One region of the Mycolicibacterium alvei genome, then DNA from elsewhere that is predicted to be linked to it. Evidence: riboswitches for the same ligand, from Rfam matches in the RefSeq annotation. Region 1 holds a riboswitch; the other holds the start of a gene.
The links. Region 1 has a riboswitch for S-adenosylmethionine ahead of G6N44_RS02655 (hypothetical protein). Riboswitches for the same ligand answer to the same signal wherever they lie in the genome.
Positions count from the first base shown of each region.

Region 2: it holds a riboswitch for S-adenosylmethionine, as region 1 does, so the genes downstream of both, G6N44_RS11015 (bifunctional o-acetylhomoserine/o-acetylserine sulfhydrylase) here and G6N44_RS02655 (hypothetical protein) in region 1, are expected to answer to the same signal.

Region 1 is NZ_AP022565.1:570,086-578,004, forward strand. It holds gene G6N44_RS02625 (caspase family protein) at 1-99, opposite strand, end outside; partial or broken gene G6N44_RS02630 (IS3 family transposase) at 222-1,444, shown strand; gene G6N44_RS02635 (hypothetical protein) at 1,664-2,239, opposite strand; gene G6N44_RS02640 (serine/threonine-protein kinase) at 2,375-3,868, opposite strand; gene G6N44_RS02645 (hypothetical protein) at 4,189-4,926, opposite strand; gene G6N44_RS02650 (hypothetical protein) at 5,642-5,869, opposite strand; gene G6N44_RS02655 (hypothetical protein) at 5,866-6,246, opposite strand; SAM riboswitch class IV at 6,276-6,385, opposite strand; partial or broken gene G6N44_RS02660 (IS4 family transposase) at 7,196-7,919, opposite strand, start outside.
Region 2 is NZ_AP022565.1:2,278,936-2,286,854, reverse strand. It holds gene metX (homoserine O-acetyltransferase MetX) at 1-640, opposite strand, end outside; gene G6N44_RS11015 (bifunctional o-acetylhomoserine/o-acetylserine sulfhydrylase) at 659-1,990, opposite strand; SAM riboswitch class IV at 2,158-2,289, opposite strand; gene G6N44_RS11010 (NADP-dependent isocitrate dehydrogenase) at 2,568-4,808, shown strand; gene G6N44_RS11005 (epoxide hydrolase EphH) at 4,819-5,646, opposite strand; gene G6N44_RS11000 (exodeoxyribonuclease III) at 5,718-6,527, shown strand; gene G6N44_RS10995 (TIGR03086 family metal-binding protein) at 6,518-7,135, opposite strand; gene G6N44_RS10990 (MarR family winged helix-turn-helix transcriptional regulator) at 7,214-7,600, shown strand; gene trpS (tryptophan--tRNA ligase) at 7,634-7,919, shown strand, end outside.

The sequences.
Region 1 (7,919 bases):
GTTACCGTACTGCAGCGGGTCCTCAATCGGGGTGCCCGTGCCGCCCTCCAAATGGGGATACCCGCCAACGCCGACGATCAATGCATGTGTCCCCGGCATGGCCGGAGACGCTCTGATCCGCCCCGGCGTGTCTGGAGAGTTCTTCCGTTGGGAAGGATGGGCACGTGGGATCGAAGTCATCGAGGCGGTATCCAGACGAGCTGAAGGTGCGGGCGGTGCAGATGGTGGCCGATCTGCGCAGCGAGACAGTTTCGGAGTGGGAGGCGATGGGCCGGGTTGCTGACCTGCTGGGCGTCGGTACTGCCGAAACGGTGCGCAAATGGGTTCGCCAGGCTGAGATCGACGCCGGCTCTCGGGCGGGGCAGACCAGCGAGGAATCCGAGGTCCTGCGCAAGCTGCGCCGGGAGAATGCCGAACTCAAGCGGGCCAACGCGATCTTGAAGGCGGCCTCGGTTTTCTTCGCCGCCGAGCTCGACCGGCCCTCTCAGTAGTCGTGGAGTTCATCAGCGCCCACCAGCACATGCGGGTGGGCGTTGATGGTCTCAAGTGGGGTGTCGAGTCGATGTGCGCTGTGCTTTCCGAGTACGGCGTCACGATCGCCCCGTCGACGTATTACGCCCACCGCGCCCGTCAGGGCCCCTCGAAAGCCGACTGGGCCGATGCGCAGGTGATCGATGCGATCTGGCAGCTTCGCCAATCGCAGAGTCTGTACCGAGTCCTGGGCGCTCGTAAAACATGGATTGTATTGCGCACCAATGGTATCGACGTATCGCGCTGTGTCGTGGAACGGGTCATGCGGGAGATGGGTTGGCGGGGTGCGTGCAAGCGCCGGCGGGTGCGCACCACCGTCGCCGATCCGGCAGCGACGCGAGCCCCGGATCGGGTCCGGCGTAATTTCGTCGCCGGTGCGCCTGACCGATTGTGGGTGGCCGATTTCACCTACTGCCGGACTCGTGCCGGCTGGGCCTACGGCGTTCGTCACCGATGTCTATGCCCGCAAGATCGTGGGTTGGAAGGTGGCTACCGAGATGACCCAGAAGCTGGTGACCGATGCGATCGACCACGCTATCGACACCAGAAAGCGTTCGGGTGCAGCATCTTTGGATTCACTTATCCACCACAGCGACGCGGGCTCGCAATACACCGCGGTCGCGTTCACCGAACGTCTGGCCGCTGAGGGATCCTGCCTTCAGTCGGATCCGTCGGGGATAGTTTCGATAATGCTCTGGCCGAATCGGTGAACAGCAGCTACAAGACCGAACTCATCGACCGCCAGCCGCTCTATCCCGGTGCCACCGAACTGGCGCTGGGGACCGCCGAATGGGTGGCCTTCTACAACCGTCAGCGACCCAACGGCTACTGCCAGGACCTGACCCCCGATCGGGCCGAAGCGCTCTACTACCATCGCCAACGGCACCCTCATGCCGAGGAGGCACTCAGATAAGAGAACCTCCCGACATGCCGGGGCGGATCAGCCTGCTCCGGGGTGAGTTCTAGTCAACGTCGCAACAGCGACGGACCACTGGAGGCTAACAGCGCTGCGAATAGATCGGCAGGGCAACGGTCTTTGAGAACCATGCGGGGGCGGTTGTCGAGTGGCGCTGGCTGCCGCGGCCCAAGCTTGGCTCGCGAAACAAACCACTTGCCCTGCGACCGCGTGATCCTACGGCGCGGTGCCGCTCTCCGGCATCTCGATCTCAACGATGCGACCACGCCCACGCCGCAAACGTGGTTTGAGGACCCAAAATCTCAAAGCTTGTCGTTTGCGCCATCGAAGTCGGATCTGACCACTAGGAGTCGCCACGTACTCATTCGAATGTCCCCGAAGTTCATCACGCATTAGGGCGTTTAGATCTACTGCGAACCCAACGCTCAGTTGAAGTCGCAGATTGTCGAAGGTCTCCCAGTCTTTATCGCGTCTGGCGCACACAGCTCGGTCGACGACGCGCTCCATTTGCGCGAAATGCTCGACGATGAAGGGGCTGGCAAAGAGCCTGACCCTCATCATGGTGTCAAGGTCGGGAGATGGCGGGTCATTTCGATGTCCTCGGTCATCCCATTCATAGATCGCATGAAGCCATCCCTGGAGTTTCAGGTAGGTGTTGGTCCGTTCTTGCCATAGGTTCTGTTCCCGTATCGCCGACCGCTGAGAACGGTAGGCAACAACCATGCTGACGACCGCCGTGGTGCTACTGGCCAGGACCGCGACCGCAGCAACAGCAATTTCTGCGCTGATCATCGAAGCTCTCTCCCCACTCAGCAGTGGTTCGTCCACTCGGACAGTTCCGTCCTAAGTGGGGCACGACGAAATTTCAACCTTCAGCGTCTGAGGCCGTGCCACCCGGTGGGCCGGCCGGCGGGCTCGGACGTCTTGTCAAGGAACGATGTCGTTGCACAGGGGATGTGGGCCGTCGGCGTTGCCCCCGGTGCCGATGTAGCCACCGCTGTTAATGCTGTACATGGCTTCCTTGCCGAGGAAGAAGGCGCTCTCGTCACTCAGGCCGTAGCGATTCATCAGCATGCGCTTGAGGTCGGTGGTGTAGTCGGCTCCACCCAAGACTGCCCTGCAGGCGAACGCGGCCTGCTCGGGCGTCCATTGACCACACTTGTCCAGTCGCTGGGGTGAACACCCAGGCCCGTTGGGATTGGGCGCAGGCGTTGTCACCGCCACCGAGGGTGTCGCTACCGGACTCGTCGGAGGGGCAGGCTCCGGCGCAGCAGAAGTCGGGACAGGGGCCGGTGCCGCTGTCGTCGCGGTCGGGGATGGAGCCGATGTGGTCGGCGCATTGTTCGATGTGATGACGGTGGTAGTTGATTGCGGGTGCTGCCAAGGCCGCCACAGCACCCCGGTAACACCGAGCAGCAGCAACACCGCCGCAACCGAGCTGCCGATCAGCCACCGTCTGACCGAGCTAGCAGAGTCGCCACGGGCAGTAGCGCCAACGGGTTTGGACGGGGAAGCCGTGCGGTGGACCCTACGCACTGCGGGGCCAGGGGTGGTGGGCGCTGCACCAACTCTCCGGGTTTGCGGTGCAACGGTTTCGGTGAGTGCACGGGCGTAGTCGGTACAGCATGCGAACCGATTCTCGGGATTCTTGGCCAACGCGGCAGCCAGAACTGGGTCGAGCGATGCGAGTTCGGGTTGTATGCCACCAAGGAGAGGAACTGGCGCACTGAGGTGGCGACTGATGACGACGGCGGGGTTGGTGTTCGGGAAGAGCTGCGACCCGGTCAACAGGTGGTAGGTCGTCGCTGCGAGGGCATACTGGTCGGCCCGCCCATCCATCGAGTCACCCATGAGCTGCTCCGGGGCCGAGTAGGCCACTGTCCCGACTGTCATGTTGGTGGTTGTGATGCCACTGGTGTCATCGAGGGGGCGGGCGATCCCGAAGTCGGCGAGGTAGATCTTGGGGTCATCGGTGTCGAGGTCGGCGACGAGGATGTTGGCGGGCTTGACGTCTCGGTGTAGTAGGCCCTTCTTGTGGGCGTAGTCCAGCGCGCTGGCCACAGCCGTGACGATCGGCAGGACGTGACCGACCGGCATGCCCTGCGGGTAGCGCTGCTCCAGGAGATGGCTGAGGTCGGTGCCGTCGATGTAATCCATCGCGATCCACAGCTGGCCGTCGTGCTCGCCTCGGTCGTGAATGCCGACGATGTGGGGATGGCGCAGTCCCGAGGCGAGATCTGCTTCGCGGATGAACCGCTCCCGAAACGACTCGTCCTGGGAGAACTCGGGGCGTAAGACCTTCAGGGCTTCCTGGCGGGGAAGCCGGGGATGCTGGACGAGGTAGACCTCGCCCATTCCCCCGGACCCAAGCAAACGCAGAATCCGGTACCCGGCGAAGGTCTCACCGATCCGCAGCGGCATGGGCGAATGTTAGCCGCTGCCATCGCCATGCCCGACGACTTCATGTAAACGTGCTTGTTCGCTTGAGCGGTCGGTCACGTCGCCCGCAGTTAGCCGGGCGCATATGGCGAGTCCAAGGGTGTGGTAGGTGCCTTCAGGTGATGTGCACCAAGTTGTGCGAAAGTCTTTCGAGACGCTCGGAACTCGACTCTTACGAGACGGTCACGAGATGCCCGACACCGACACCGCACCTCCAACGACTCGCGCACCACCAAGCAGCATGATGTGTCAACGCTCTTGGCAAGTCCTTCGCGTAGACCGACAGCCCAGGGGCTTAGCCGCTAGCGCATCTCGCCGTCGATAAGCGCTGAAACTGCCTCACGTTCAGCGAGACCTAAGATCAAGCTGGTAGCGGCCATGGTGGTAATGATTGCGTTCACCTCCGTCATATGGGACGGGTCAGCCCAGTGTGCGACGACATGGCGAGACGGCATGGACGGCATCGGCTTCGGAATGTCGGGCCGCCACTCCTCCAACAATGAATGGAGTGGACGCTCAGCGAGTGCCACTCGAAATTCGTTCTTTGCAACGGCTTCTTGAAGTTTGATCTTCACCGAGCCGGTTCGGACGACGTTGTAGTTGAACGTTTTCTTCGACGTTCGCCGGAGCGCCGAGTCGATGACAGAAGTTGCGAGCGTGCAACATGCAGCCACATGCCCAGCTTCCAGAACGTCGATTGCTTCGAGCAAGAGCGGGGGCAGCATGGCCAGCGACTCCGCTACTGGACTTCCGTCGTCAGGATCGAGGGCGTCTCGGCAGTCCTTTAGTATGCGGTCCTTCGAGTCCATCAAGATGTCGAGGCGGTCGCGGCCAGTGTCTGCCGCGACAAGTGCATGGACAATGCTTGGGCACGGAACGAAGGCCAAGGGAATCCCCGTCCCGGTGATGTCCCAAGCCTTTTCGGTGTCAAGGTCGCTCGGCCAGTTGGGTACCCACTCCCGCAAAAATGCGGTGATCTCCCCAAACATGTCATAGGCCGGCACCAGAGACGGCAGCCAGTCCGAGAAGCTTTCGAGCACTGGGAGCACTGTCTCCCGTACCGAGTCGATTACGGGTTGTATCGCGATCCGCAGGTCTTGCACTGTTGTCGCAAGCGCTTGGGTCAACTTTGCGCGGGTCTCTGCGTCGAGGTCTTCCCATCTAGGCGCTGGTGCCCCTTGTCGACCCAGGTTGTAGTCCGGTTCGTCACCCATCGAAGTGACAATCGCTATAAATCACCCCGTCGGCCCGGTCTGCTCCATGGCGAGCCGCGCCAACTCGTCGGCTACGTCGAACAGGGGCGTCGTCGAGAGTTGGTGGTTTGGCTGCTGGCCGTGTTCCAGGCGTATTTGGGAATGTCATCGCCCTCAAAGCTACTGAATGCGGGCAAGATTTGGTGCATCACAATCCGTATTCTCGAGGTGGCGAACAGGATCTTGGAGCACGCGGCTATCGTCACCTCGAACCGTCCAGACTCGTGGGACCGTGCGCAGCAGCCTCGTGGAGACACACGGCGCACTCCACTATGTTGGAACGATCGCGCCGTGGCCTCGAATCCGTTATCGGCGATCTCCCCAGAGTCGTGCACTGGCACACTTGCGCCCGATCCACTCAATCGTCGGTGCGGAATCCGGAGCCGCATTCGAGCGACTGTGACGCTCGATGTCGTCAGGATCGAGGGTCGCAGGGGAGAAGCCCAGCTCAGCTGTCAACACGGCACACAACCGGTGCTCCGGCTCACTGGACGCATATTGCCTAGAGGTCTGCGACATCAGAGCGGCCCTGTTCCTCGGCATCGCACCGCCGCTTCTCCTCCCGATACCACGCCCACCGCCGGTGGATCTCTTCCAGGCCTAGCTTGCCCCGATCGGCGGCGGCGGCCAGCCGATGTTGCGCGATATCGTCCGAGTCGAGGGTGGCGGGCCAAAAGCCAAGTTCCCTTGCCAGCTCGGCACGTAAGCGGCGATCCTGATCCGTACTCACTCCTGGCCCTCTGCGATCTCATCTTCGGTGTGTACCTCTACGTAGCCCACCTCGTCCATCCAGCGGGCGAAGGTGATCTCGGCACGGTGGGCGGGTTCCAAGTCGCAAACGTCCTGCGCGAACTCAGCCTCGATCTCATCGGGGCTGAATACCTCACCGTCGCTGATGCGTCGGAATGCGACCTCGGGGCCAACGCTGGTGTAGATGCCGACAAGAGACGCCTCGATGATGTACTCACGGATGGCAGCATCACCGTGGAGATCGTACTCGCGCTTCAGTAGCTGCTCGTCGTCCAGCTCGGCTATCTCTTCGCGTAGCGCTGCAACAAGCTCGTGGTCGATCCAGACGATGTCGGTGGTGGTGTCGCTGTACAGCACGGGCAAGCTCCTCAACAGGGGCCTCCGAAGAGACGCTCTTCCTCACACCGGTTGGTGCGCGGCACCTCGTCATCCGGGCCACCTATGAACGTGGGGTTGGCGGACCGCTAGCCGGAGCTTGACGCGGCATCTCCTGAAGCTCAGGGAGATCAACGACATTCGGGCCGTCTACATTCCGTGAGTCGTGCGGGCACTACAGCGACTGTGTGGCGCATCAAAGCGGTTAATGACGATTCACCCGGTACTTACTTGAGGCGGAGAGTTCCGAATAATCCCTGGCCAGGGCAAAGGTTCTCGCTAGAAGTACCGATACGACACGGGATTGAGTCCTTTCGGGTGCTCAACGATTTCACTTCATCTATAGGGCGACTGCCAACCCTACTGCAGCACAACAAAATTACGGTGCCGCGTGCGCGCCGCGCGGCACCGGTCATACGATCGGCGTTGACTTCGTGACTGCCGAATGTCGCAACGACCACTTCAGTTTTGAAGCCCGACTCTGTGCGTGACTGCCGCATCACTCGCCAGGCTTTTGCTATCCAGCCCCACCCGCGAGTGTTACCGCTGGCGCGAGGTCGAATAACATCCAGTACGTTTCGGAAAGAATAGCTGAGGTTGGGTCTGCTGCACGGATAGATGACCACTGAGACGGCTTGCCCGGGTGGGCGGGCTGGCGGAATGGCCATCATGCGAGGCCCTAGGTGGACTCGTTGTCACGCGTGCCCAAATCGGTGTTAACCCCAATACCGTTCAGTTAAGGGCGGTGATTCTGATATGCGGCGGATGCTCGGGTTGAGGCCAGTGTTGGTGCGCAGTCCTTTTGACGTGCCACCTGGGCATTTTGCGTTTGATCACGCGGGGTGCTGAGCGGGAGCGCCGTGCTGGGTTGAGTCGACCAAGGAGTCGGTGCACGAACGCGCGCCAGTGCCGGTCGGCTGATCGTCGCTGGTTAGGGGGAAAAAGCGCCCTGCTGGGCGACGGATTGACGGGCGATACGCAGTGCCGCGGTGAAACTGACCAGATCGGGGTCACGGCCGGCGTGCGCGGCGGCCTCGCCCATCAGTGATCGAATTGCATAGTGGCAGCACAGATATCCCCAGATCTCCTGCAGGACGAGATCTGGGGATTTCAGCGCAACACCACCTTGGATCCACGTTGGTGGGTCTTGAGTTCGTCGAAGACGCTTTCGATCTCCCACCGTTGGGCATACGCGGTCGCCAGCACATCAGCAGGAGCTTCGGCGGGATCGAGCAAGGTCGTCATGAGTCGATAGACGGTGGGATTGTCGCGGCCATCATCAAGGGTGTAATCGATGACCCGCGCCAGCATCGGCTCGCTATGACGATCCTTGGACGCACGCAGATGCGCCAACCATGAACCGTCGGGCAGGTCTTCGACGTGTATCGGCGTCGGCCCGTTGCGTCCCGTGCTCACCCGCCACAGCAGGTCGCATCCGGTGTCAGAAGTATTGCGCCACAGAGCGTATGAAAAGAAACCGCGGTCGGCCAACAGCAGCATCCCCGGACTCAGCGCACCCCGTACACGCTCAACCATCGAGGCTTCAGAGTCCCGATAGGCGCCGATCGTGGCCGCAAAGATAGCGTGCGTACCGCACTCGGCGACAGCCAACAACCTCGCCTGCGGGAACGCCGACTTCTCGCCCTTGCTCACTG
Region 2 (7,919 bases), 1.7 Mb from region 1:
CACCGCCCTGCCAGTCCGGATCCGCCTTGATCGCTGCCACCTGCGTGCTCTGGGTGCCGATCTGGTCGGCGGTGGCGCGGGCCCCGACGGCCAGGACGAGACCGGCTCGCACCTCGTCGGGGTGTCCGACCATCCATTCGAGCGCCCGGGCTCCGCCCATCGAACCGCCGACCACCACGGCCACCTCGGTGATGCCCAAGGCGGCCAGTGCGGCCCGGTCGGCCTCGACCTGGTCACGGATCGTGATCTGGGGAAACCTTGAGCCCCAGGGCTTTCCGTCAGGGGCCAACGAGCCGGGCCCGGTGGAGCCGCGGCAACCGCCGAGCACATTGGTCGAGATCGCGCACCACTGGTCGGTGTCGATCGGGGCGCCCGGTCCGGCAACCCCGTCCCACCAGCCTGGGGTCGGGTGGCCGTCGCCGGCCGGTCCCGTGACGTGCGAGTCGCCGGTCAGCGCGTGCAGCACCATCACCACGTTGTCGCGTGCCGGGGACAGCTCGCCCCATCGCTGCACGGCGATCGACACGTCCGGCAGGACGATGCCGCTCTCCAGCGTCAGGGCACCGATGTGCACCACGCTGGTCTCGCCTTCGGCGGGCAACGGGAGGGTGGACACGGCGGGTTCTTCGGTGATCGTCATGCCGGTCTTCTCGCCGTCCTACAGCGTCGCCGCGGTCTGCGCGACGCCGCTGAACGGACGGGCGGCGGCGAATCCCTGCTCCAGGTCGGCGAGGATGTCGTCGATGCCCTCGATACCGACGGCCAGGCGAACCAGACCGGGTGTGACGCCGCTGGACAGCTGCTCCTCGGGGGAGAGTTGCGCGTGGGTGGTCGAGGCGGGATGGATCACGAGCGAACGCACGTCACCGATGTTGGCGACGTGGCTGTGCAGCGTCAGCGCGTTGACGAACGCCTTGCCCGCGTCCACACCGCCGGCCAACTCGAACGCGAGCACCGCGCCGGTGCCCTTCGGGGCGAGCTTCCGGCCCAGCTCGTACCAGGGCGAGGAGGGGAGTCCGGCGTAGTTCACCGATGTCACGCCGGACTGCCCGGCCAGATACTCGGCGACCTTCTGTGCATTGGCCACATGGCGTTCAACACGCAGCGACAGCGTTTCCAATCCCTGCGCGATCAAAAAGGCGTTGAAGGGTGACAGGGCGCTGCCCAAGTCGCGCAGGAGCTGCACCCGGGCCTTCAGTGCGTAGGCCGGCGCGCCGAGCTCGGCGAACACCACACCGTGGTAGCTGGGGTCCGGGTTGGTGAAGCCGGGGAAGCGCCCGCTGGCCGTCCAGTCGAAGTTGCCGCCGTCGACGATCACCCCGGCGATCGCCGAGCCGTGCCCGCCCAGGTACTTGGTCGCCGAGTGCACCACGATGTCGGCGCCGAGCGCGATCGGCTGGATCAGGTACGGCGTGGCGATGGTGTTGTCGACGATCAGCGGGACACCGTTGTCGTGCGCCACCGCGGACACGTTCGGGATGTCGAGGATGTCGATCTGCGGGTTGGAGATCGTCTCGGCGAAGAACGCCTTGGTGTTGGGCCGCACGGCGGCGCGCCAGCTGTCCGGGTCGTCGGGGTTGTCGACGAAGCTGACCTCGACACCGAGCTTGGGCAGGGTGTGCTGGAACAGGTTGTACGTGCCGCCGTAGAGGCGCGGGCTGGACACGATGTGGTCGCCGGCGCCGGCAAGGTTGAGGATCGCGAATGTCGACGCGGCCTGGCCGGAGGACAGGAACAGCGCCGCGACCCCGCCTTCGAGCGCGGCGACCCGCTGCTCGACGACGTCGGTGGTGGGGTTCATGATCCGGGTGTAGATGTTGCCCGGCTCGGCCAGGCCGAACAGAGCGGCGGCGTGGTCGGTGTCGCGGAACGTGTAGGACGTGGTCTGGTAGATCGGCAGGGCACGGGCGTTGGTGGCGCTGTCCGGGGTCTGGCCGGCGTGGACCTGCTTGGTCTCGAAAGACCAGTTGGCGTTCTCTGGGGTTGTCATGGCTGGGTCTCCTCGGTGAGGGGATCGGAAGGTAGAAGTGTGGTCGGTTACCGGGGGTCGCGCCTGTCGTCAGCGACGACAGGCAGCAGACACCAGCAATTCACGGACACATACATATGGCTGACCTCCATCAGGTTTCCCTGTCTGTCTGGGGGCCCGTACCTTCGGACCCGCGCTTGCCTTGCAGCCGGCCGGAAAAGTTCCGTCGACTGCTCAACCTGGTCATCACCCGGGGCACCCCACCGCGGTTGGAGGGTTGCCGGCCAGCAAGCCGGGGCTTGATGCTGACACTCATGACCGGCCTGCAGCTTATCGCAACGCGCGGAGGCCGTGCCAGTCGGTTGTTCGGGGTGTTTGCCTGTTCTGCGCCCGCGGGACTGGAACACGTTCGGATCGGTCGGCATATGGAGGTGTCGGACGCCTCGCTGCGCACTAAAGTTACTGGTCAGTAACGAAAGCTGCCCCGCCGCGGTTCTCGGCGCCCTTGTAGTCTGGCCCGCGATACGACAGCAGCGAATAACCGCGGGTGACAACGAGTGATCCTCGTCGAACCGAACCTGACGCCGGGAGAGCAACCATGACTGCCCAGCAGCCGACCATCATCTACACGCTGACCGACGAGGCGCCGCTGCTTGCGACGTACTCCTTCCTGCCGATTGTCCGCGCCTTTGCCGAACCGGCCGGTATCGATATCCAGACCAGTGATATCTCGGTGGCGGCCCGCATCCTGGCCGAGTTCGGTGATTACCTGACCGACGAGCAGAAGGTCCCCGACAACCTCGGCGAGCTGGGTCGACTCACCCAACTGCCCGACACCAACATCATCAAGCTGCCCAACATCAGCGCCTCGGTCCCGCAGCTGCTGGCCGCGATCAAGGAGCTGCAGGAGAAGGGCTACGCGCTCCCGGACTTCCCCGGTGATGCCAAGACCGACGAAGACAAGGCGATCCGCGACCGTTATTCGAAGATCCTCGGCAGCGCGGTGAATCCTGTTCTGCGCGAGGGTAACTCGGATCGTCGCGCTCCTAAGGCGGTCAAGGAATACGCGCGCAAGCACCCGCACAGCATGGGCAAGTGGTCGCAGGCCTCGCGTACCCACGTGGCCACCATGAAGACCGGCGACTTCTACCACGGTGAAGAGTCGCTGACGCTCGACAAAGCCCGCAACGTGCGCATGGAGCTGCAGACCGCCGGGGGCGAGACCATCGTCTTGAAGCCCGAGGTGAAGCTCGATGAGGGCGACGTCATCGACAGCATGTACATGAGCAAGAAGGCGCTCATCGAGTTCTACGAGGAGCAGATCGAGGACGCCTACAAGACCGGCGTGATGTTCTCGCTGCACGTCAAGGCGACCATGATGAAGGTCAGCCACCCGATCGTGTTCGGCCACGCCGTCAAGGTGTTCTACAAGGACGCATTCGCCAAGCACGAGAAGCTGTTCGACGAGCTCGGCGTCAACGTCAACAACGGCCTGTCCGATCTGTACTCCAAGATCGAGACGCTGCCCGCGTCGCAGCGCGAGGAGATCATCGAGGATCTGCACCGCTGCCACGAGCACCGCCCCGAGTTGGCCATGGTCGACTCGGCCAAGGGCATCTCGAACTTCCACTCGCCGTCCGACGTGATCGTCGACGCGTCGATGCCGGCGATGATCCGGCTCGGCGGCAAGATGTACGGCGCCGACGGCCGCACCAAGGACACCAAGGCGGTCAACCCGGAGTCGACCTTCTCCCGGATGTACCAGGAAGTGATCAACTTCTGTAAGACCCACGGTCAGTTCGATCCGACCACCATGGGCACGGTCCCCAACGTCGGCCTGATGGCGCAGAAGGCCGAGGAGTACGGCAGCCACGACAAGACCTTCGAGATCCCGCAGGCCGGGACGACCAAGATCGTCGACATCGACACCGGTGAGGTGCTGCTGAGCCAGGAGGTCGAAGAAGGCGACATCTGGCGCATGCCGATCGTCAAGGACGCCCCGATCCGGGACTGGGTCAAGCTGGCCGTCAACCGGGCCAGGCTGTCCGGAATGCCTGCCGTGTTCTGGCTCGACGACGAGCGCCCCCACGAGAACGAGCTGCGCAAGAAGGTCAAGGCCTACCTCAAGGAGGAGGACACCGAGGGGCTGGAGATCACGATCCTGCCGCAGGTGTGGGCCATGCGCTACACCCTGGAGCGCCTGATCCGCGGCCAGGACACCATCTCGGTGACCGGCAACATCCTGCGCGACTACCTGACCGACCTGTTCCCGATCCTGGAGCTGGGCACCAGCGCCAAGATGCTCTCCATCGTGCCGCTGATGGCCGGTGGTGGCCTGTACGAGACCGGTGCCGGTGGTTCGGCGCCCAAGCACGTGCATCAGCTGGTGGAAGAGAACCACCTGCGCTGGGATTCGCTCGGTGAGTTCCTCGCACTCGGCGCCAGCCTGGAGGATCTGGGCAACAAGTTGGGCAATGACAAGGCCAAGGTGCTGGCTACTGCGCTGGACACCGCGACCGGAGAGTTGCTGAACGAGAACAAGTCTCCGTCCCGCAAGACCGGAGAGCTCGACAACCGTGGCAGCCAATTCTACCTCGCGCTGTACTGGGCCCAGGCGCTGGCCGAGCAGACCGAGGACAAGGAGCTGGCCGCGCACTTCGCGCCGCTGGCCAAGGCGCTCGGTGAGCAGGAGCAGACCATCGTCGCCGAACTCAATGCGGCCCAGGGTAAGCCGGCCGATATCGGTGGCTACTACTACCCGGACGCCGAGAAGACCGCCGCCGTGATGCGTCCGAGCAAGACGCTCAACGACGTGCTGACGGCTTCCGAGAAGGCCTAGGTTTGGCGGCTCACCCCGTCGCGCGCGTTTGACCGACATGCCGGTCGACGAACTCGGTGATCACCCGGGTGATGGTGTCGGGTGCCTCGAACATCGGGACGTGTCCGACCCCCTTCAGGGTGGTGACGACGGCGTCCGGCGCCAGGCTGGCGGTGAAGTGCCGGGTGAACCGGGGTGCCGGTAGCACGCGGTCCTTCTCGCAGATCACCAGCTGCGTGGGGGTGCGGGAATTCCGGATCTCCATCAGGCCCGCGGTGGTCAGCGCCTTGAGCATGAGCTTGAAGTACGCCGGGCAGTGTGCCAGGTCCTCGATCAGGTCGTGTCGGTCGCTGTCATTGAGCGCTTCGGGAGTTGCGCTTACGGCCAGATAGGAGATCTGTTCGGACAGTGGCAGTTTCAGCACCTGCTGGCGCAGTGCCGCGGTGGCCAGCACGACCGGCAGTGCGGCCATGAACTTGGCGATGATCTCGTACTTGACCGGGGTGAACCGAGACCAGCCGCCCGCGGGGGCGATGCCGGTCAGGGTACGGGCGCGGCCGCGACGTTCCAGCTCGAACGCCACCCAGCCGCCCAGCGAGTTCCCGACGATGTGGGCGGTGCCCCAGCCGAGGTCGTCGAGTCGGCGTTCGATGTCGTCGGCCAGGGTCGCGACGTCGAGGAGCATCGGTGCATGTGCGCCGCCGTGGTGGCCGGCCATGGTGGGCGCGAACACCTCGTAGCGCCCGGTCTGCGCGAGTTGGGGTGCGACGTACTTCCACACGCTCTGCGACAGCAGGAACGGGTGCAGCAGCAGGATGGGCTCGCCCGAGCCGAGATGGATGGGTGCACGTTCAGCCATGCCGCCCGACATTAAGGTGATACCGCCGGTACCGCAAGGGGCCTGTCGGCGCGGGTCGGTAGGGTCTGGGCGTGGCATCTCCGGGACCTCTGACCGTCAGCACCATCAACGTCAACGGTATTCGTGCCGCGGTCAAACAGCGGTCCACCGAGAACCTGGGCCTGCTTCCCTGGCTCAAGGAAACCGACGCCGAGGTGGTGTGCCTGCAGGAGACCCGGGCCGATGACGAGCAGCTCAACGATGCCCTGGCGCCGGCCCTGGCCGACGGCTGGAACCTGGCTTCGGCCGAACCGCATGTCAAGGGCCGCAACGGGGTTGCGGTGCTGTCCCGGTATCCCGTCGAGGCGGCGCGGCTACTGGTGTCCGACGAGTTCGAGGCCCATGGGCGTTACCTCGAGGTCGATACCGCCGGGGTGACCGTGGCCAGCATCTATGTCCCGACGGGCGAGGCCGAGACGGATCGGCAGCTGGAGAAGGAACGGTTCATGGCCACCGTCGCGGCCCGGATGGCCGAGCTGCACGGTGCCGACGCGGTGCTGTGCGGGGACTGGAACATCGCGCACACCGAGAACGACATCAAGAACTGGAAAGGCAACCTCAAGAAGGCCGGCTTCCTGCCGAGTGAACGCGCCTGGCTCACCGAACTTCTGGGCACCGGCTGGGTGGACGTGGTGCGGGTGCTGCATCCCGACGTGGCCGGCCCCTACAGCTGGTGGTCATGGCGCGGCAAGGCCTTCGACAACGACGCCGGTTGGCGCATCGACTATCACCTGGCTTCCCCGTCACTGGCCGTGCGGGCGAAATCGGCGCGGGTGGACCGGGCCGACCTCTACGCCCTGCGGTGGTCGGATCACTCACCGGTGACGGTCAGTTACGGCTGACGCCAGTCCGGCCGGCGGCCCAGGTGGGCCAGAATCTTCTCGAAATCCGTTGCCGCCGAGGCATTGACGGCCCGGTCGAACGGTGAGGCCGAACTGTCCCGAAAATCCCCGTCCGGGATCGCCATGACCAGCGGCAGGGCGGCGGTGACCACGTCGACCGGCAGCTCGTAGGCAGAGCCCAGGGTGGCGGCGACATCCCATCCGTGCACGGCGTAATCCACGAGGTGGAACCCGATCGCGATGGCGCCCGGGAAGGTCGCATCCGGCCCGAACTCGGGCAGCATGAACGTCGCCTCGGCAATTCCGTCGGCGGCGAACGCGTCGAGCACATCGTGGGCGGCCGCGGCGTAGGCGCCGGCCGGGTCGGCGCGCACCGCGTCGGTCACGGTCTCGGCCTTCCATATCGCTTCCTCGGCACCGTGTCCGCGTGCGGCGGCGGCGAACCCATGATGCTGCACCGTCATGTGCGCCAGGAGATCGGCCAGCGTCCACTCCGTGCACGGAGTGGGGCGGTCCAGGTCGGAGGGGCGGACCGCGTCGACGGCTTCGACGGAGCGCAGAACGGCGAGGCGGTGCAGGGGGCGTATATCCTTCTCAATAGTATGCATGTGCCTACGATAAGCGTATGCATACGATATGGCAACGCCTACGATGACCCGGTGTCGAAGCGCCCGGACCTGGCAGCCATGCTCGCCCCGTTGATGCGGGACCTGATCGCCGCCGAACAGCCGGTGCTGGACGCCCACGGCCTGACGATGTGGGGCTATGTCGTGCTGCTCGCCCTGGACCGATCCTCGGTGCGGACGCAGTCGGCACTGGCCGAGGCGATCGGCGCTGACAAGACCCGCATCATCCGCACCCTCGATGACCTGCAACAGCAGGGCTTCATCGAGCGCGGGGCCGACCCCGACGACCGGCGGGTGCGGCTGCTGGCCATCACCGACGCGGGCCGTGCGGTCAAGGATGCTGCGCAGCGGGAAATCCAGCGCGGAGAGGAACGCTGGCTGGGCGAGCTGTCGGCCGACGATCGGGACGCGTTCCTGCGGATCCTGCAGCAGCTGACCCGTGAATAATCCGAATGACGGCAGTGCGAAAATCGGAAGATCATGAGTAGCGGAAGCAAACAGGTCGTATTCTCGGGCGCCCAGCCCACCTCCGACTCCCTGCATCTCGGCAATGCCCTGGGTGCCGTCACGCACTGGGCGCAGCTGCAGGACGGTTACGAGGCGTTCTTCTGCGTCGTCGACCAGCACGCCATCACCGTGCCGCAGGACCCCGAGACCCTGCGCCGGCGCACGCTGGTGACTGCCGCGCAGTACCTGGCACTGGGCATCGACCCGACACGCAGCACCGTGTTCGTCCAGAGCCACGTGCCCGAGCACAGCCAATTGG